Regions from separate parts of the Kribbella sp. NPDC056861 genome, predicted to be linked through region 1. Evidence: predicted binding sites of a transcription regulator. Region 1 holds the regulator's gene; each other region holds the start of a gene.
The links. Region 1 encodes HrcA, which represses chaperone genes, less so after heat shock. Its sites were predicted from a motif close to TTGGCACTCGNNNNNNNCGAGTGCCAA; they were not measured.
Positions count from the first base shown of each region.

Region 2: the regulator HrcA is predicted to act here: its motif matches at 3,291-3,317, upstream of groES (co-chaperone GroES).
Region 3: the regulator HrcA is predicted to act here: its motif matches at 2,863-2,889, upstream of groL (chaperonin GroEL).

Region 1 covers NZ_JBFBNQ010000002.1:259,547-265,929, forward strand. Annotated here, with positions in the region: gene AB0P21_RS08285 (hypothetical protein) at 1-123, opposite strand, end outside; gene AB0P21_RS08290 (SigE family RNA polymerase sigma factor) at 209-718, shown strand; gene AB0P21_RS08295 (Gmad2 immunoglobulin-like domain-containing protein) at 715-1,845, shown strand; gene AB0P21_RS08300 (16S rRNA (uracil(1498)-N(3))-methyltransferase) at 1,853-2,569, opposite strand; gene dnaJ (molecular chaperone DnaJ) at 2,592-3,734, opposite strand; gene hrcA (heat-inducible transcriptional repressor HrcA) at 3,784-4,803, opposite strand; gene AB0P21_RS08315 (Gfo/Idh/MocA family oxidoreductase) at 4,923-6,026, opposite strand; gene AB0P21_RS08320 (ThuA domain-containing protein) at 6,011-6,383, opposite strand, start outside.
Region 2 covers NZ_JBFBNQ010000003.1:789,265-795,647, forward strand. Annotated here, with positions in the region: gene tsaD (tRNA (adenosine(37)-N6)-threonylcarbamoyltransferase complex transferase subunit TsaD) at 1-32, shown strand, start outside; gene AB0P21_RS17660 (GNAT family N-acetyltransferase) at 29-478, shown strand; gene AB0P21_RS17665 (alpha/beta hydrolase) at 475-1,209, shown strand; gene AB0P21_RS17670 (methyltransferase domain-containing protein) at 1,344-2,510, opposite strand; gene AB0P21_RS17675 (peptidoglycan-binding domain-containing protein) at 2,533-3,144, opposite strand; gene groES (co-chaperone GroES) at 3,458-3,754, shown strand; gene groL (chaperonin GroEL) at 3,872-5,491, shown strand; gene shbA (RNA polymerase sigma factor ShbA) at 5,724-6,344, shown strand; gene AB0P21_RS17695 (hypothetical protein) at 6,337-6,383, shown strand, end outside.
Region 3 covers NZ_JBFBNQ010000003.1:859,408-865,790, reverse strand. Annotated here, with positions in the region: gene AB0P21_RS17990 (hypothetical protein) at 1-194, opposite strand, end outside; gene groL (chaperonin GroEL) at 1,054-2,682, opposite strand; gene AB0P21_RS17980 (GNAT family N-acetyltransferase) at 2,941-3,507, shown strand; gene AB0P21_RS17975 (MmcQ/YjbR family DNA-binding protein) at 3,497-3,841, opposite strand; gene AB0P21_RS17970 (PspC domain-containing protein) at 3,988-4,317, shown strand; gene AB0P21_RS17965 (M48 family metalloprotease) at 4,389-5,657, shown strand; gene AB0P21_RS17960 (glycerophosphodiester phosphodiesterase family protein) at 5,654-6,383, opposite strand, start outside.

The DNA of each region.
Region 1 (6,383 bases):
CTCCGGGCGGGTCAGGCCGCGGATCCTGCCACCGCTTCCGGCCAGCTCGTCGTACAGGCGGTCGGTCGCGGCGTAACTGATCTCCCGGTGGCCGGACCAGGCCGCGTCGCCGTGCTGCTTCATCTTTCCTCCGACCTGTTGTCAACCTGGAATGCTGCCTTCGCGTCTCTGTTGTGTGGCACAACCAGCCGTGATGTATCAAGAGTGCGTGGCACATGAGTCCTCGTGGGATGCAGACGAGGCGCTGACGGCTGTCTACACGGCGCATTACACGTCGTTGGTCCGGCTCGGCGCCCTACTGCTGCGCGACAACGGTTCGGCCGAGGAGATCGTGCAGGACGCCTTCGTGGCGATGCACGGCCGTTGGCACCGGCTGCGCGACCCGCACAAGGCCCTGGCCTACCTGCGGACCGCGGTGGTCAACCGCTGCCGCTCCCGGCAACGGCACCTGGTGGTGGTCGACAAACACCTGCCGAAGTCCCTGCCGGACGAGCCGAGCGCCGAACAGGCCGTGCTGCGCACCGCCGAGACCGATCGGGTGATCGAGGCGATGCGCACACTGCCGGAGAAACAACGCACCGTGATGGTGCTGCGGTACTACGGTGACCTGTCCGAGGCGGAGATCGCCGACACGATGGGGATCAGCCGGGGATCCGTGAAGAGCCACGCCGCGCGAGCGAGCAAGTCGCTGCGCCAGGTCCTGGAGCAGAGCGCATGAACGACCACAGGCACGAAAACGGGGACGACCCGTTCGACGAGTTGATGCGCCGCGCCCTGTCCGAGGAGGCCGGCAGAATCGACCCGACCGACGGTCTGCACGAGATCCAAGCACGGGTCAGCAGCCAGCGAACTCCGGTCACCCGCCGCCCCTGGGCGGTCACCGCGGGCCTGGCGGTCGTCGGTACCGCGGCAGCCGTTGGCGCTTTCGCAGTACTCAACGACACCGGCCAGAACGCAGACCAGCCCAACGTCGCCGGCGGCCCCGACACCACCACCAGCGCGTCATCTCTGCCGACCAGCAACGAGCCGACGCTGCCGGCCAGCCCAGTGCCCACGCCGTCACCGGCGGCCACCGACCTCCCGACCACGTCACCATCGGAGAAGACCCGCGGTGTCGAGGAACCGGCGCTCTCCGAGCCGAGGGCTGTCCCGATCTACTGGCTCGGGCGCGCGCCCGACAACAAGGCCGCGGAGTACCGGCTCTACCGGACCTTCAGCCAGGTCAAGGGCCGGCCGGCCTTCCAGGCCGTCGAGCTGATGACCCTGCCGAAGGTCGCCAACGATGCCGACTACGAGTCCCCCTGGTCAGGCGCCTCGGTCAGCTCGGTGCGGTACACCGGCGGCCTGATCCTGGTCGACTTCAAGCAACTCCCGCAGACCAAACTCGAGCCGGACGTCGCCGACATGGCGGCCCAGCAGCTCGTCTACACGGTCCAGGGCGCGCTGCAGCAGACCGCTCCGGTCCAGGTCACCGAGCGCGGCCGCCCCGCGAGGGACTTGTTCGGTGTCATCGACACCAGTACGCCGTTCAGCCGCGCCAAGGCCGCCGACGTCCAGGCACTGGTCTGGATCGAGACCCCGGAGAACAACCAGGTGGTCAAGTCCGGCTTCCTGGTCACCGGGACCGCGGCGGCGTTCGAGGCACAGGTGGACTGGCGGGCCACCAACCTCAAGACCAAGCAGATCGTGAAGAACTACACGATGACCGCGGAGGGCCAGAAGCTCTCCCCCTACAAGTTCAACCCCAAGCTCGGCCAGGGTGAATGGCTGATCGAGGTCTACCTGACCTCCGCCGAGGATGGCCGGATCACCGACGTCGACTCGAAGACGGTGACCGTGAAGTAGTAGCTGCTCAGGTCCAGCGGGAGCGGGCGAGCAAGGCTGCTGCGGCGGCGACACCGGCGGTTGACGTGCGGAGGACGGTGTTGCCCAGGCGGATCGGGGTGGCGGCGAAGGTGTCGAGTTCTGCAGGGGTGATGCCGCCTTCGGGGCCGACCACGATGACCACGTCGCCCGAGGCGGGAGGGTCGAGCGCGGCCAGTGGGGTGGTCGCCTCCTCGTGCAGTACGACGGCGAGCGCGGCGTCCGCGAGGAGTTTGGCGACCTCGGGCGTCGAGGCGATCGGCGCGACCTCGCCGAACCAGGAGCGGCGGGACTGTTTGCTGGACTCGAAGGCCCAGGACTGCCACTTGGACTGGGTCTTCGCGACCCGCTCCGGGTTCGCGCGGAACTGGCTGCGGTCCGCGTTCCACGGCACGATCAGGTCGACGCCGACCTCGGTGAGCATCTCCACGGCGAGCTCGGCCCGCTCACCCTTCGGCAGTGCCTGTACTACGACCAGCCGGGTCGCCGCCGGCTCGACCTCACCGCGATGGTCCACGGCGACGGTCAGGCCGGTCTTGGAGGACGCGATGACAGCGCCCTCCGCGAACGAACCGCGGCCATCAGTCAGCCGGATCCGCTCGCCCGGGCCGATTCGGCGTACGACGGCAGCGTGCCGCCCTTCTGCGCCGTCAAGTACTAGCTCAGCACCATCAAGCTCAGGCAGGTAGAAGACCGCGAGTCCCATCGCTCGGCAGCCTAAGTCGTTTTCAATGTGCGCCGAAGGCGTCACGCAGGCGTCCGAAGACACCCTTGTGGGCCGCCTGGACGTGCCCCTGCGGCCGCTCCTCGCCGCGCGCCTCGGCGATCTGCCGGAGCAGCGCCTTCTGCGCGTCGTCCAGCTTGGTCGGCGTCTCGACGATCACCTGGACGATCAGGTCGCCGCGGCCCGCGTGCCGCAGCCGCGGTACGCCGCGCGCGGTCAGCGTCATCGCCGTGCCCGACTGGGTGCCGGCGCGGATCTCCAGCGGGGTGGTCTCGCCTTCAAGGGTCGGCAGGTCGATCGTGGTGCCGAGCGCGGCAGCCGTCATCGGCAGCGTGACCGTGCAGTGCAGGTCGTCACCGCTGCGGGTGAAGATCTCGTGCTGCTCGACCTCGATCTCGACGTACAGGTCGCCGGCCGGGCCGCCGCCGGGGCCGACCTCGCCCTGGCCGGTCAGCTGCACCCGGGTGCCGCTGTCGACGCCGCCGGGGATCTTGACGGTGACGGTACGACGGGAGCGCACCCGCCCGTCGCCGGCGCACTCGACGCACGGGTTCGGGATGGTGGTGCCGAAGCCGCGGCAGTTCGGGCACGGCCGCATCGTCCGGACCTCGCCGAGGAACGAGCGCTGGGTGTGGGTGACCTCGCCCCGGCCGTGGCAGATCTCGCAGGTGACCGGCTCGGAGCCGGCCTGCGCGCCCGACCCGGTACAGGTCGGGCAGACCACCGCGGTGTCGACCTTCAGCTCGCGGGTCGTCCCGAAGGCGGCCTCGGCCAGATCGATCCGGAGCGGGATCAGCGCGTCCTGGCCGCGCCGGGTCCGCGGCCGCGGCCCGCGGGTCGCCCCGCCGGTCTGGCCGAAGAAGGCGTCCATGATGTCGGTGAAGGTGAACTGCTGGCCGAAGCCGGCGCCCGCTCCCCCACCCGGTCCGCTCGCGAACGGGTCACCGCCGAGATCGTGGACCTGCTTCTTCTGCGGGTCGCTCAGCACCTGGAACGCGCGGCCGATCTCCTGGAACTTGTGGTGCGCGTCCTCGGAATCGTTCACGTCCGGGTGGTACTGACGGGCCAGCTTGCGGTAGGCCTTCTTGATCTCGTCCTGTGATGCGTCACGGCTCACGCCCAAGACGGCGTAGTAATCGGTGCTCATACTCCAGACCACTTGGTAGGCAGTGTTGGGTGCGTTCTCTGGTGGAAGCTCACGAGTCGGCCAGGATCTGGCTGACGTAGCGCGCGACGGCGCGGACCGCGCCCATCGTGCTCGGATAGTCCATGTGGGTCGGGCCGACGATGCCGAGAGTGGCCAGCGCCTCCGACTTGGAGCCGTAGCCGGTGGCGACGACCGAGGTGGTGACAAGTCCTTCGTACGGGTTCTCGTGGCCGATCCGGACCGTCAGCGTCTGCGGGCTGGTCGCCTCGCCGAGCAGCTTGAGCAGGATCACGTGCTCCTCGAGCGCTTCCAGCACGGGTTTCACGTTGCGCTCGAAGTCGTCGCCGTACCGGGTCAGGTTGGCCGCGCCGCCGACCGCGATCCGCTGCTCGCCCTCGACCGTGAAGGCCTCCAGCAGGCTGGCCACGATCGCGGCCACCAGGTTGCGGTCGGCCGGGGCGAAGGTGTCGGTGACGTTCGCCAGCGAGGTGGCCGCGTCGGTCAGCCGCTGGCCGGTCAGGGCCGAGTTCAGCCGGGTGCGCAGGTCGGCGATCAACTGCTCGTCGACGTCCTCCTGCGCCTCGACGATCCGCTGCTCGACCCGGCCGGTGCTGGTGATCAGCACCAGCAGCAGCCGCCGCGGCGTCATCGTGACCACCTCGATGTGCCGGACACTCGAGCGGCTCAGCGTCGGGTACTGCACGATCGCGACCTGGCGGGTGATCTGCGCGAGCAGCCGGACAGTACGGCGTACGACGTCGTCCAGGTCGACCGCGCCGACCAGGAAGGACGAGATCGCCTTCTTCTCGGCCGGGGACAGCGACTTGACCGTGCTCAGCTTGTCGACGAACAGCCGGTAGCCCGCGTCGGTGGGGATCCGGCCGGCGCTGGTGTGGGGCTGGGTGATGTACCCCTCCTCCTCCAGCGCGGCCATGTCATTGCGGACCGTGGCCGGGGAGACGCCGAGGTTGTGCCGGTCGACCAGGGTCTTCGACCCGACCGGCTCGTGGGTGGCGACGTAGTCCTCGACGATGGCCCGGAGCACGTCCAGCTTGCGTTCGTCCAGCACCGCAACCACCCTCTCCGCCGCGTCGGCCACCGGGAGCCCTCTTGGCACTCCGGACTTTCGAGTGCCAGTCTACCGAGCCGTGGCCAGCCAGTACCCCACGAGCCAGCGTGGGACACATCTCAGGCCAGCTCGGGTGACGCCCCCAAAGGTACGGCGGCCGGCCGGGAGACCGTACTCGCCACGTCCAGCGACTGGTCCTGAGCGGCCGACTCGAGCACCGACTGCAGTACGTCGAGCACGTGGTAGGCCAGCGCTCCGTCGGCGCGATGCGGCTCGCCGTTGCGCAAGGCCCGAGCCATGTCCGCCACCCCGACCCCGCGCCCGGCATTGGCATACCCACCGGCCACCGGGAGCGCCGTCCAGTCGCGGTTGGCCGCGGTGGCAATCTCCACGGTCCCGTCGAAGTTGTTCGGGTCCGGGACCGACAGGCTGCCCTCGGTGCCGTAGATCTCAATCCGCGGCAGCCGCGCCGCCCACACGTCGAAGCTCATCAGCACAGTGGTTAGCGCACCCGACTCATGTTCCAGAACGCCGGTGACGTGCGTCGGCACCTCGACCGGGAACGTCTCCCCCGCCCGGGGACCCGTGTGGACCTTGCGCTGCTCCTGAGAGCGGCCTGCGCGACCAGTAACCCGGCGTACCGGGCCGAGGAGCGTGACGAGGCTCGTCACGTAGTACGGGCCCATATCGAGCAGCGGGCCGCCTCCTGGCTGGTAGTAGAACTCGGGAGCCGGGTGCCAGAGCTCATGTCCAGGCGTGACGAACGAGGCCGTCGCTGCAGTCGGTACGCCGATGTCGCCACGGTCGAGCGCCGCACGGGCGGTCTGGGTCCCGGTGCCGAGCACAGTGTCGGGTGCGCAGCCGATGCGGAGGTTGTTGGCCGCAGCGAGCTTCAGTAGCGGCTCAGCCTCGGCACGATCGACAGCCAGCGGCTTCTCGCCGTACACGTGCTTGCCGGCCTGCAGCGCCGCCTGGTGGACCGGTGCGTGCGCGGCCGGGATGGTCAGGTTGAGAACGATGTCGACCTCGGGGTCGGCGAACAGGTCGTCGGAGGTCAGCGCCCGGATGCCTGGATTCTGGTCGGCGATCGTCTGCGCCCTGGACAGGTCGAGATCGGCGACGGCGACCACCTGGACGCCGGGCAGCTTGGCCAGGTGTTCGAGGTACGTGCCGCTGATGACACCGGTGCCGACGATGCCGACGTTGGTCACTTGCTCGCCCACAGCAGCCCCCGCTCGATGATGGTGCGGATCTGCGGCGTCTCCAGGTCGGCGACGCTGTGGCCCGGCGTACAGACGAAGACCTTGCCCTCGCCCCAGCCGCGGGTCCAAACGGCCGGCATCGTCGCGCCCTTGATCCACGGGAAGTCCGGGTGCGCGGCGAAGGTGGTGGTGGCGAGCACGGTGTTGGTCGGGTCGGCGTGCACGTAGTACTGCTCGGTGGTCAGGTCGAACGCCGTCAGCCCCTCGACGATCGGGTCGTCGGAGACGATGTCGATCCGGTGGTCGACGGCGTTGCCCGGGTGCGAGACGAACTGGCCGCCGGTGATGAAGCTGTAGTCGGTGTTGCTGCGGAACGAG
Region 2 (6,383 bases), on a different contig from region 1:
CGATGCCGATCACGACGGTGCTGAACTCGTGAAGTGGGATCGGGGTGACGGGTTCGTCGCCGACGACGATGTCGCGCGGGTGGATCTCGAGGTGGTGCACGGCTTCATCAGTACGTCGTACTGGGCGCCGGGGATCTCGCGCGAGCTGATGCAGAAGGCGATCGACGGATCGCTGAACGTCGGTGTGTACGACGCCGCCGGCGCTCAGGTCGGCTATGCCCGGGCCGCGACCGATCGGGCGACCTTCGCCTGGATCGCCGACGTGTTCGTGCTGGAGTCGCATCGCGGCCTCGGGCTCGGCCGCTTCGTGGTGTCGACGCTGCTGGAGCACCCGGAGCTGCAGGGCCTGCGACGGCTGATGCTGGCCACGGCCGATGCGCACGACCTGTACCGGTCGTACGGTTTCGACGACCCGGCGGACCCGAGCAGCCTGTTGGTCGTCCAGCGCGATGCGGCGAGCTTGTACGGTCAAGCGTGACCTTCCCCCGGATCGATCTGCTGAGGTCGCCCGCCGACGCCACCGAACTGGTGCTGCTGGCCCACGGCGGCCAGGAGTCTTCGCTGGTGCCGACGAAGGACTGGGGAGCGCCGATCCTGCGGATGTGGCCGTTCGCCTCGGTGGCGATCTCGGCCGCGCCCACCGCCGTGGTCGGCCTGATGCGCTACCGCTATCAGGGCTGGAACGGCGCCGAAGCCCATGCCGCTGTGGATCTCCGCGCAGTCCTGGACCAGCTTCCGCCCCGCATCACCCGTGTGCTCCTGATCGGCCACTCCATGGGCGGCCGCGCTGTCGTTGCCGTCAGCAACCACCCGCTGGTCGGCGGCACACTCGCGCTGGCCCCCTGGCTCCCCGCGGGTGAACCGCTGGTCAAGCCGCAAGGCTCCGTCGTGCTGGCCCACGGCACTGCCGACCGGATCACCTCACCCGCCCTGACCGCCGCCTACGCCAAACGCCTCCGCGGCCACGGCGCTCCGGTCGCCCTGATCTCCGTCGAGGGCTCGGACCACACCATGCTCAGCCGCAGCGCGGACTGGAACGCCCTGGTCCGCAACTTCGTCACCGGCACCCTCACCACGGCGACGCTCACCACCGACGGCGACCACGTCGACCAACTACCCCGCTCAGGCCGCGGCGAAGGCCCCGCTCACGGTGTCCTTGACATCGCCCAGGCCCGCCTGCGCCACCACGTACTCCGCCGAAGCCTCTGAAATTCAAGGCACCTTGTTAGTGGCGGGCTCCTGACCGGGTAGCGGCAACAGACGCAGCACCTCGTCCGTCGGCGAGCCGGCCAGGAGCCCGCTCGTGGTATCGATCATATGTTCGAATGCACTCCGATAGCAAATCAGGGCGCAATCCGGCGGCAGGAGTACGCGACGGCGTCGCGGCCGATCCGGGTGACGATCAGCGTGGCGCTCGCAGAGCCCTTGGGGGAGAGCTTCTTGCGGAGTACGGCGGGGTCGAAGTCGACGCCGCGCTTCTTGATCTCCAGGGTGCCTATCCCCTCCGCGCGGACCCAGGAGCGCAGCGCCTTCTCCTTGTAGGGCAGCTCCTCGATCACCTCGTACGCCGAAGCCAGCGGTGTACTCACTAGGGTGTCGCCGCTGACATACGCGATCCGTGGATCCAGGAGCCACCCGTCAACCGCTGCAGCCACTGCTGTCACCAGGCCGGCTCGAACGACGGCCCCATCCGGCTCGTAGATGTACTGCCCAACCGGAGCGCTCTCTGCCTCGGGAGCGGTCGTCACTGTCGCACCACCGGGCAGCAGGGTCGCGCGGCGCGTAGTACCGGCGTAGAGCTTGCCTGACCACAGTGCGGCCTCTTTGACCTCGCCTGCGTCGCTCACCCACTCCGCCTCGACCCCCTCCGGCACGGCCTCGTGGGGGATCCCCGGGGCGACCTTCACGCAGGCAGTGCCGCTCAAGAGGTCGGTGATGAAGGACCAGGGTGGCGAGTACGCGTTGTGGTCGAACACCCGCCGCCCGTCTGCCCGCCGTGCCGGATCCGCAAAAACCACGTCGTACTGCGAGACGTCCTGCGCCTCGGCATCGCCCACCACGACCTCCCCCGGCAGCCCCAGCGCGGCAAGGTTCGCCCGAGCCGCTGCGGCCGTCGCCGGGTCGCGCTCGACTCCAGTGACTCTCAACCCGGCCCGAGCAGCGCTGATGAGGTCGCCGCCGATCCCGCAGCCCAGGTCGACCACAGTGGTCCCCGGGAGCGTCTCGGCGATCCGCGCGGCCCGGTGGACCCCGACTGTTGTCCGGGTGGCTTGTTCGAGGCCGTCTGGCGTGAAATACATCCGCGCCGCGTCCTCTGCGCCGAACTTGGCGGCTGCCCGATGCCGCAGCGACGCCTGCGTGATCGCGGCGGTCACCACGGCAGCGTCGTACCGGCGTCTGAGTTGTTCGACCAGCTTCAGTTCGCCGCCGGGGGTGAAGGCGGCACAGGTCTCAGCTAGTACTGCGGACCCGTCTGCCGTGAGCAGTGACGTGATCGATGAGGGGTCCACCGGGCCAAGTCTGCCTGGCGGGCTAGAGCGGGCTGGAGCAGGCCTTGGTCCAGGTGTTCGTCTTGGCGGCGTACAGACGCCAGGCCATCGCGGACCGGGTCTTGGGACCGTAGATGCCGTCGGCGGGCAACCCGTGGCGCTTCTGGACCGCCTTGACCACCGCACGGGTGTTGCTGCCGTAGACGCCGTCCATCGTGAGCTTGTAGTGGTAGCAGTAGTTCAGGTTGCGCTGGAGCGTCCGGATGGCGGTGTCCGGGTCGCCTCGGCGGGAGGTGGTCCGGTACGGGTCGTCGCCGTACATGAGGTTGCAGGTGGTGCTCGTGCTGTTCCACACCGACGGCATGGGGATCCCCAGCCCGGTCCTGCCGACAGGGACCAGCCTGGCGTTCAGGCACTGCGGGATGGCCGCAGCAGCCGCGTTGGTCTGCTGACTGGTGGCAGCTGTGTCCTTCGCCTTCACCTGTACTGCGGGCGCGCCGCCGCCCGGGGCAGTGTCGCCGGGGCGGCTGGACGAGGAGTCGTTGGCGCCGTTGGCGGCCAGGCCGGCCACCACGAACGGGCTGGCCACGACGGCGGCGATCACCACCCACTTGCGCGGGCTCAGCTTCGGCAACGACGGGAGATGCAGCGCCATGGGACTCTCCTCGGGCGGTCGATCCCGGGGCGGCCGGGAACCCTACAGACCCGACGGTCCCACGACCAGGTGGGGTTAGCCCAGCCCCTGGTGGCGGAAAGTGCCCGGCCGATCACGTTCGCGGCGTGTTCGCTGCTGGAGAGAATCTGGCACTCGAGTTGACCGAGTGCTAATCGCGGCCTAGATTCGGTACTGGCACTCTCCACTCGAGGGTGCCAGGTGGCCCGGCCTCTGATCCCCGCGACGGCAGCGGCGCAACGGCCACCAGCAGCACCCTTGAACTCACCAAGAACTCGACCGTGGAGGTCAGCAAGTGTCGGTCACGATCAAGCCGCTCGAGGACCGTATCCTCGTTGCGCCGCTCGAAGCCGAGCAGACCACGAAGTCCGGCCTGGTCATCCCGGACACCGCCAAGGAGAAGCCGCAGGAGGGCGAGATCCTCGCTGTCGGCCCTGGCCGCATCGACGACAACGGCAACCGCGTTCCGCTGGATGTCAACGTCGGCGACAAGGTCATCTACTCCAAGTACGGCGGCACCGAGGTCAAGTACGACGGCCAGGACTACCTGATCCTGGGCGCCCGCGACATCCTCGCAGTCGTCACCAAGTGACGATTGCCCGCGTTTCCTGACTGATACCGCTCCGGTGCCGGATCCCGGCACTGGAGCGGAGTCGATTTGCGGGACCCGCGGGCATCATTGTTGAAACTCAGAGAGGGACTTGTTTTTATGCCGAAGATCCTCGAGTTCGACGAGAACGCGCGGCGCGCGCTGGAGCGCGGCGTCGACAAGCTCGCGAACACGGTGAAGGTGACGCTGGGGCCCAAGGGCCGCTACGTCGTGCTGGACAAGAAGTGGGGCGCCCCGACCATCACCAACGACGGTGTCACCGTCGCCCGTGAGGTCGAGCTGGACGACCCGTTCGAGAACCTCGGCGCGCAGCTGGCCAAGGAGGTTGCCACCAAGACCAACGACGTCGCCGGTGACGGTACGACCACCGCGACCGTGCTGGCGCAGGCACTGGTGCACGAGGGCCTGCGGGCCGTCGCCGCCGGCGTCAACCCGATGGGCCTGAAGAAGGGCATCGAGGCCGCCGTCGAGGCCGTCTCGAAGAAGCTGATCGAGACCGCCCGCCCGGTCGACGACAAGGGCGACATGTCCCACGTCGCCACCATCTCCGCCCGCGACGCCGAGATCGGTGCGCTGATCGCGGAGGCGTTCGACAAGGTCGGCAAGGACGGCGTCATCACCGTCGAGGAGTCGAACACCTTCGGCACCGAGCTGGACTTCACCGAGGGCATGCAGTTCGACAAGGGCTACATCTCGCCCTACTTCATCACCGACGCCGAGGGTGGCGAAGCGGTGCTGGACGACCCGTACATCCTGATCAACCAGGGCAAGATCTCCGCTGTCGCGGACCTGCTGCCGCTGCTGGAGAAGGTCGTGCAGTCCGGCAAGACGCTGCTGATCATCGCCGAGGACGTCGACGGCGAGGCGCTGTCGACCCTGGTCGTGAACAAGATCCGCGGCAACTTCACCTCCGTCGCCGTCAAGGCGCCGGGCTTCGGTGACCGTCGCAAGGCGCAGCTCGAGGACCTGGCCGCGCTCACCGGCGCCCAGGTGATCGCGCCCGAGGTCGGCCTCAAGCTGGACCAGGTCGGTCTCGAGGTGCTCGGCACCGCCCGCCGGATCGTCGTCACCAAGGACAACACCACCGTTGTCGAGGGTGCCGGCAAGTCCGACGAGATCGAGTCCCGGGTCAACCAGATCAAGGCCGAGATCGAGCGCACGGACTCCGACTGGGACCGCGAGAAGCTGCAGGAGCGGTTGGCCAAGCTGGCCGGCGGCGTCTGCGTGATCAAGGTCGGCGCGGCCACCGAGGTCGAGCTGAAGGAGAAGAAGCACCGGATCGAGGACGCGGTCTCCGCGACCCGTGCGGCGATCGAAGAGGGCATCGTCGCCGGTGGCGGCTCCGCTCTCGTCCACGCCGCTGCGGTCCTCGACGACGGCCTGGGCCTGGAGGGCGACGAGCTCGCCGGCGTCCGGATCGTCCGCAAGGCGGTCGTCGAGCCGCTGCGCTGGATCGCCGAGAACGGTGGCTACGAGGGCTACGTCGTGACCGCCAAGGTCGCGGAGCTCGAGGTCGGCAGCGGCTTCAACGCCGCCACCGGTGAGTACGGCGACCTGCTCGCCCAGGGTGTCCTGGACCCGGTCAAGGTGACGCGTTCCGCGCTCGCCAACGCCGGCTCCATCGCCGCTCTGCTGCTCACCACGGAGACGCTGATCGTCGACAAGCCCGAAGAAGAAGAGCCCGCCGCAGCCGGTCACGGCCACGGCCACGGTCACTGATTCTTCGTACTGCGCACCACCCGAACTGCCCGGCCGGTCCTCGGACCTGCCGGGCAGTTCTTTTCCATGCGGCTCCTGCGGCGCGGGCGTCCGCAGTACGACCGACCGTTCGGCGCAATGATCACCCTTTGTAGTGAAAAAAGCTCGGTTCTCACCGATTGCCACTAGGCAAAGGGGGGTCGGGGTCGTATTCTCTTGCAGGTTGGTCAGTCCGTGGACAAGGGGGCGAGGGGTGGCCGAGGTGCAAGTGCCGCACACCCAGGATCGCGTGGAGTTGCGTGATCTCGCCGCGTTGGCGGGCGCAGGTGACCGGACCGCGTTGAACGATCTGCTCACCCGGGTGCGAGCCGTTGCCCACCGCTACGTGCGGTCGAGGCTGTGGACGTACCCCGGCGGCGCCGACATGGTCGATGACGTCGCCCAGGAAGTTTGTGTCGCGGTGTTCGGCGCGTTGGGCCGGTACCGGGACGAGGGAAGGCCGTTCGAGGCCTTCGTCTACGGCATCGCGGCCCGTAAGGTCGCAGATGCGCAGCGTGCGTTCGCGGTGGCGGACCTGTCCACGCCGGATCTTCCGGACGGGGCGGACGAGTCGCCGACGCCGGAGGAGCACGCGGTCAGACATTCAGAGGTCCAGCACATCGTGGGGCTGCTGGACAGATTGCCGGAGAAGTTGCGGGAGATCCTGCGGCTCCGGGTGGTAGCGGGGATGTCAGCCGAGGAGACCGGCCGGGCACTGGGGATGACACCGGGGGCGGTGAGGGTCGCACAGCATCGGGCGTTGAACACGCTCAGGGGGTTTGTGGGGCATGAGGCAAAGTCCGAACGAGGGGCAGGGGAGGAGCGACATGGCTGACCGTTTTGATCTAGAAGCGATCGAAGCCGATGACGCGCT
Region 3 (6,383 bases), on a different contig from region 1:
TACCGCAGGCCGCCGCGTTCTTCCGAAGCGTTGCAGGCGCGCGTCACCATCATGTGCCGCTTGGTTCCTGATTCGAGGCGGTCGAGCATCCGGCCGCTCGCGGTACGGGCGAGGGAGTACGAGAGGTGATCGCCGAAACACGCGCCGGCGGCGGCCATCGCGATGACGCCGTACAGGTTGCTCCGAGGTGCCACACATCGGAGTACCAACCGCGTCAGCATCCAGCACAAAGCCGAGGTGGCGCCAAGCACCACGAAAACTGGTACCGCGATCGGCTGCAGGTAAACGGCGAGGCTCAACCACGGCACGGGCTGCCTCGAACTGGCGGAACAACCGCGTCAGCATCCAGCAGAGCCGAGGTGGCGCCCGGCGCCACAGGCCGAGCCGCGATCGGAGCGCCGCCGGGGAGCAGACCCGCACCACCACTCGGGGTGGCAGCCAACCGGCCGACCGATCGCGTCAGCATCCAGCGCGGGACCGAGGTGGCGCCAAGCGCCACGAGGACTGGTACCGCAATCGGCTGCAACTGAACGGCGAGACTCAACCACGGCAAGGGCTGCCTCGAACTGGCGGAACAATCGCGTCAGCATCCAGCAGAGCCGAGGTGGCGCCCAGCGCCACGAGGCCGACCCCGGGATCGGAGCGCCGCCGGGAAGCAGACCCGCACCACCGCTCGGAGTGGTAGCCAATTGAAGGACCGCTCGGGGTGGCAGATACATGGCGGGCCGATCGCGTCAGCACCCAGCGCGGACCGAGGTGGCGCCAAGCGCCACGAGGACTGGACCGCGATCGGCTGCAGCCACCGCGGCTGATCCCCGAGATCGTCATGCTCCCCGTTGCCCCACCAGGGTCACGAGATCGCCCTGAGGTCGGTGAACGACGAGACTCAACCACGCACGGGCCTGCCTCGAACTGGCGGACGAATCGCGTCAGCATCTAGCAGAGCCGAGGTGGCGCCCAGCGCCATGAGGCGGATCCTCAACAAAACAAAGCTGGCCCCGGGCAATCGCCCGGGGCCAGCTCCATGTCTTACAAAACCGAACTTCTACGAGATCAGAAGTCCATGCCGCCCATGTCGGGCGCGCCGCCGCCTGCGGCGGCACCGGCCTTCTCGGGCTTGTCGGCGATGACTGCCTCGGTGGTGAGGAACAGCGCCGCGATGGACGCGGCGTTCTGCAGCGCCGAGCGGGTGACCTTGGCCGGGTCGATGATGCCGGTCTTGATCAGGTCGACGTACTCACCGGTTGCGGCGTTGAGGCCCCAGCCCGGCTCGAGGTTGCGGACCTTCTCGACCACAACTCCGCCTTCGAGGCCGGCGTTGAAGGCGATCTGCTTCAACGGGGCCTCGACCGCGGAACGCACGATCGCGGCACCGGTGGCCTCGTCACCCTCGAGCTCCAGCTTCTCGAACGCGACGACCGAAGCCTGCAGCAGCGCCACGCCGCCACCGGCGACGATGCCCTCTTCGACGGCGGCCTTCGCGTTGCGAACGGCGTCCTCGATGCGGTGCTTGCGCTCCTTCAGCTCGACCTCGGTGGCCGCGCCGACCTTGATCACCGCGACGCCGCCGGCCAGCTTGGCCAGCCGCTCCTGCAGCTTCTCGCGGTCGTAGTCGGAGTCCGACTTCTCGATCTCGGCGCGGATCTGGTTCACCCGGCCGGAGATCTGGTCGGCGTCGCCGGAACCCTCGACGATGGTCGTCTCGTCCTTGGTGACGACGATCTTGCGGGCCTGGCCGAGCAGCTCCAGGTCCACGGTGTCGAGCTTGAGGCCGACCTCCTCGGAGATGACCTCACCGCCGGTCAGGACGGCGATGTCGACGAGCATGGCCTTGCGGCGGTCACCGAAGCCCGGCGCCTTGACGGCGACGGTCTTGAAGGTGCCCTTGATCTTGTTCACGACCAGGGTCGCGAGGGCTTCGCCCTCGAGGTCCTCGGCGATGATGGCCAGCGGCTTGCCGGTCTGCATGACCTTCTCCAGCACCGGGACCAGGTCCTTGATGCTCGAGATCTTGCTGTTCACCACGAGGATGTAGGGGTCTTCGAGGACCGCTTCCATCCGCTCGGTGTCGGTCACGAAGTACGGCGAGATGTAGCCCTTGTCGAAGCGCATGCCCTCGGTGAGCTCGAGCTCGAGACCGAAGGTGTTGCTCTCCTCGACGGTGATGACACCTTCCTTGCCGACCTTGTCCATCGCCTCGGCGATGATCTGGCCGACCTGGGTGTCAGCGGCGGAGATCGAGGCGGTGGAAGCGATCTGCTCCCGGGTCTCGACGTCCTTGGCCTGGGCCAGCAGCTGCTCGCTGATGGCGTCGACGGCCTTCTCGATGCCCTTCTTCAGGCCCATCGGGTTGGCGCCGGCGGCCACGTTGCGCAGTCCCTCGCGCACGAGCGCCTGGGCCAGCACGGTCGCCGTGGTGGTGCCGTCGCCCGCGACGTCGTCCGTCTTCTTGGCAACTTCCTTGACGAGCTCGGCCCCGATCTTCTCGTACGGGTCCTCCAGCTCGATCTCCTTGGCGATCGAAACACCGTCGTTGGTGATCGTGGGTGCGCCCCACTTCTTCTCCAGCACGACGTTGCGGCCCTTCGGGCCAAGCGTCACCTTTACGGCGTCGGCGAGGGTGTTCATACCCCGCTCGAGGCCGCGGCGCGCCTCTTCATTGAAAGCAATCAGCTTGGGCATTCTCCGCGAGTCCTCCCGCGTCGAGTTTTTTGTTCAGCCGGCCGGATGCCCGCGACGGACGGTGCCATCGGTACGGCGGTCACGTCCCGCCCTACGTCCAGCACCTCATCGAGGCCGTCTATGGTCACGCTCCAGGGCGCGAGCAGTTATCACTCTCGCCCATCGAGTGCTAACCAAGTATTAGCACTCGACCCAAGCGAGTGCAAGCCAGCCCGGTACTGCGAGCGCTCACGTCGCCGTCCGCAGTACTGTCCTCCGATGGCCCTGCAAGTCAGCCCAGCCACCCCGGACCGCTGGCCGGACGTCGCCACCGTGATGGGCGACCGAGGCGATCCGTCCCGCTGCTCCTGCCAGTACTTCCGCCTCCGCGGCAAGCAATGGTCGGACGCATCACCCGCCGCCAACCGCCTCGCGCTCGAGGAGCAGGTCGCCGCCGGGCCGCCACCCGGCGTACTCGCCACCGACGCCGGTACGCCGGTCGGCTGGTGCGCCGTGGCCCCTCGCAGCGCTTACCCCCGGGTGCTCGCCTCCCCCAACTGGCGCGGCGGCGACCCGGACGCCTGGGTCGTCACCTGCTTCGTCGTACCGGTCGGGCACCGCCGCCAGGGGATGGCCGGAGAGCTGCTCCAGGGAGCCGTCGACTTCGCCCGGGATCAAGGCGCCGCAGTACTGGAGGCCTGTGCGGTGGACACGGCCCAAGCAGGCAAGGTCCCCTCAGCTGACCTCTACCGCGGTCCCCTGTCGGTCTACCTGGACGCCGGCTTCAAGGAACTCAGCCGTACGTCGCCGCAGTGGGTGCTGGTCCGCAAGACGCTCAGCCGCTAGCCGCCTCGTGCTGGGCGATCAGCATCTTGGGGGCGGTCAACCTCCAGGCCTCGACCAGCAGCTCCTCCAGTTCCTCGTCGTCGGCGATCGCCAGCCTGACCTCCAGCCAGGCGAACCGCCCGGAGGCCCAGGACGGCGAGTAGATCTCCGGGTCCTCCGCCACCAGCGCCTCCTGCTCCTCGCGCAGCGCCTTCAGCATCACCGAGGTCTCGTCGGCCGACAGGTAGACGAACCCCTTCTTCCGCACCTTGAACGCCGGCTGCCCGGCCCACCCCACGTGCTCCTCGACCCCGGGCAGGGTGAGCAGCAGCCTCGTCACCGCCTCCGCATCCATCTCTCGACGGTAGAACGCCGCACCGACAATCCCGATAGACGAAAGTCGTCAGGGGTGGCGGCTGACCCCGGTCAGGGGTCGGACCAGGGTCCGGTCGGTACCGATCCTGATGTGGGAAGGGGGTCCGCGGCGGCAGAGTAGTGGACATGACGAACTCCAACGCACCGTTCTCGAACCTGTCCGGTAAGTCCCTTCGCCGCTCGCGTGACCAGCGGATGCTCTCCGGTGTGTCCGGCGGCCTGGCGGAGTACTTCAACATCGACGCGACGCTGGTCCGGCTGGGCATCGTGGGCCTCACCCTGATCACCGGCGGTACCGCGCTGATCGGCTACGTGATCGCCTGGATCGTGATGCCCGAGGCCGACGGCAAGGCCGTCTGGCAGTCGGTCCAGCAGAACCACCAGCAGACCCAGCAGCCCACCCCCGAGTCCGACATCGCCGCTCGCATCTACGACGACAAGCCGCCGGCGGCGTGACGGGCGGACGCACGGCAGCAAGGTGACCGCACTACCCAGATAGGCCACCCAGTGCGCTCATACTTGCTGCCGTGCCGACCGACCAAAGCCCGACCCGCTGTCCGCAGTGCGGCCAGCAGGTCCCCCAGGACGCCCAGTACGTCACCTGGTGCGACAGGTGCGACTGGAACGTGGACCCGACCGGCCCCACCGAGCAGCAGTCCGCCTGGCGCCGGCGACTCGAGCACCGCCTGACCGACACCCTGTACGCCGAGCTGCAACGCGGCGCGATCCAGCGTCCAGGCTGGGACGCCGCCCGGATCGCCGCCTACCTGCTGTCCGCTGTGATCCTGCTGCTCCCCCTGGCCGGCCTGCTCGGCGGAATCGCCCTCCTGGTGTTCTACCGGCCACTCTGGCTCAGCGCCCTGCTGTCGATCATCCCGCTGGCACTCGCCGTACTGCTCCGCCCACGCGTGAACACCCCGGACCCCGACACCCACCTGGTCTACCGGGAGCAGGCTCCACAGCTCTTCGCGCTGCTCGACAAGATCGCCACCGCCATCGGCACCAAGCCGGTAGCCGCTGTTGCCGTCGATGCCGAGCCCAACGTCTTCTTCGCCCGAATCGGCTGGCGTTTTGTGCCAGTGGTTGGCATCGGCCTGCCGTTGTGGGCGGGACTCCGGCCGCAGGAGCGGGTCGCAGTACTGGCTCATGAGCTCGGGCACGGCAAGAACGGCGACGCCCGGCACGGCTGGGTGGTCGGCTGGGCCACTGCGATCCTCGATGAGCTGTCCGAGACCTTCAGCGAGCAACCGCTCGACCAGTACCGGCAGGAGCTCGTCTACGCGACCGACTCCGATACAGGGCCAAGCCTCCTCACCAGGGTGGTCAACGCGACCGTGGGTGGCGCAGTCAGGGGTGTTCGCTGGGTCCTGACCAGGATCGACCTGCGCAGCGGGCAGCGGGCGGAGTACCTGGCTGACCGGCGGTCGGCCGAGATCGCCGGCTCGGAAGCGGCGGCTCGGGCCCTGGAGCAGCTGGTGCTCGCCGAGACCTCCTACCGAGCGCTGGAGCGAGCAGTGCGCTTCGGCGCGGATGTGGAGCCACTGCAGGCCGTCACCCGGGCTGTCAGCGCCGTCCCCGCGCGTGAGATCGAACGCCGACTCCGGGTCAGCCGCCTCCGCGACACCCGGATCGACGCCAGCCACCCACCGACGAACCTCCGCGTGAAGCTGATCCGGGCCCGACCGGCCACCAGTGCCCAGGTAGTGCTCGGCACCGACGAGAGCCGAGCCATCGACCGTGAGCTGTCGGCAACAGCCGAGGCAGTACTCAAGGAGCTGCGCTCGGAGCTTCGCTAGACCTTGAGGCTGGTCCTGGCCGCTGCGGCCACGGCGATGTCCGGGTGGTCGGCGAAGACACCGTCGACGCCGGTGGCGGCGAAGCGGGCCAGTTCGCCGGCCAGGTCGAGGCCGGTGGGCAGGAAGCGCCGCTCCGCCCGGAAGGTCCACAGCTGCACCGACAGACCGGCCCGATGCGCCTGCTCGACCAGCCGGGTCGGCTCGCCGAGACTGCCATCCGCAGTACGCGGGATGACCAGGTCCTTGTGCGGCGCCAGCACCTGCGCGTACGTCGAGATCTCGCGCAGCCCGGACGGCGCGATCAGGTCCGCGAAGGTCCGCGCGTCACCATGCCGGAGGAAGTCGTTCGGCGCGCTCTCCGAGTCGACGAGCTGCACCAGCGGGACGTCCGTCATCACCGCCAGCCGGCGCAGGCTGGTCGGCTCGAACGACTGGATCATCACCTCGCCCTTGTGCAGGCCCAGCGCGATCAGCCGCTCGGCGAGCAGCTCCTCCAGCGGCAGCCCGAGCCGCCGGAAGTACGCCGGGTGCTTGATCTCCGGGATCACCCCGATCGGCCGGCCGAGCCGGGCCGACTCCTGCCGGGCCAGCGCGACCACCTGGTCGAAGGTCTGGATCCCCTCCCTGCCGTCGTACGCCGTATTGCCGGCGCGCAGGGCAGGCATCCGCTCCCGGGCCCGCAGGACCTGCAGTTCCTCGTAGGTGAAGTCCTCGGCGAACCAGCCG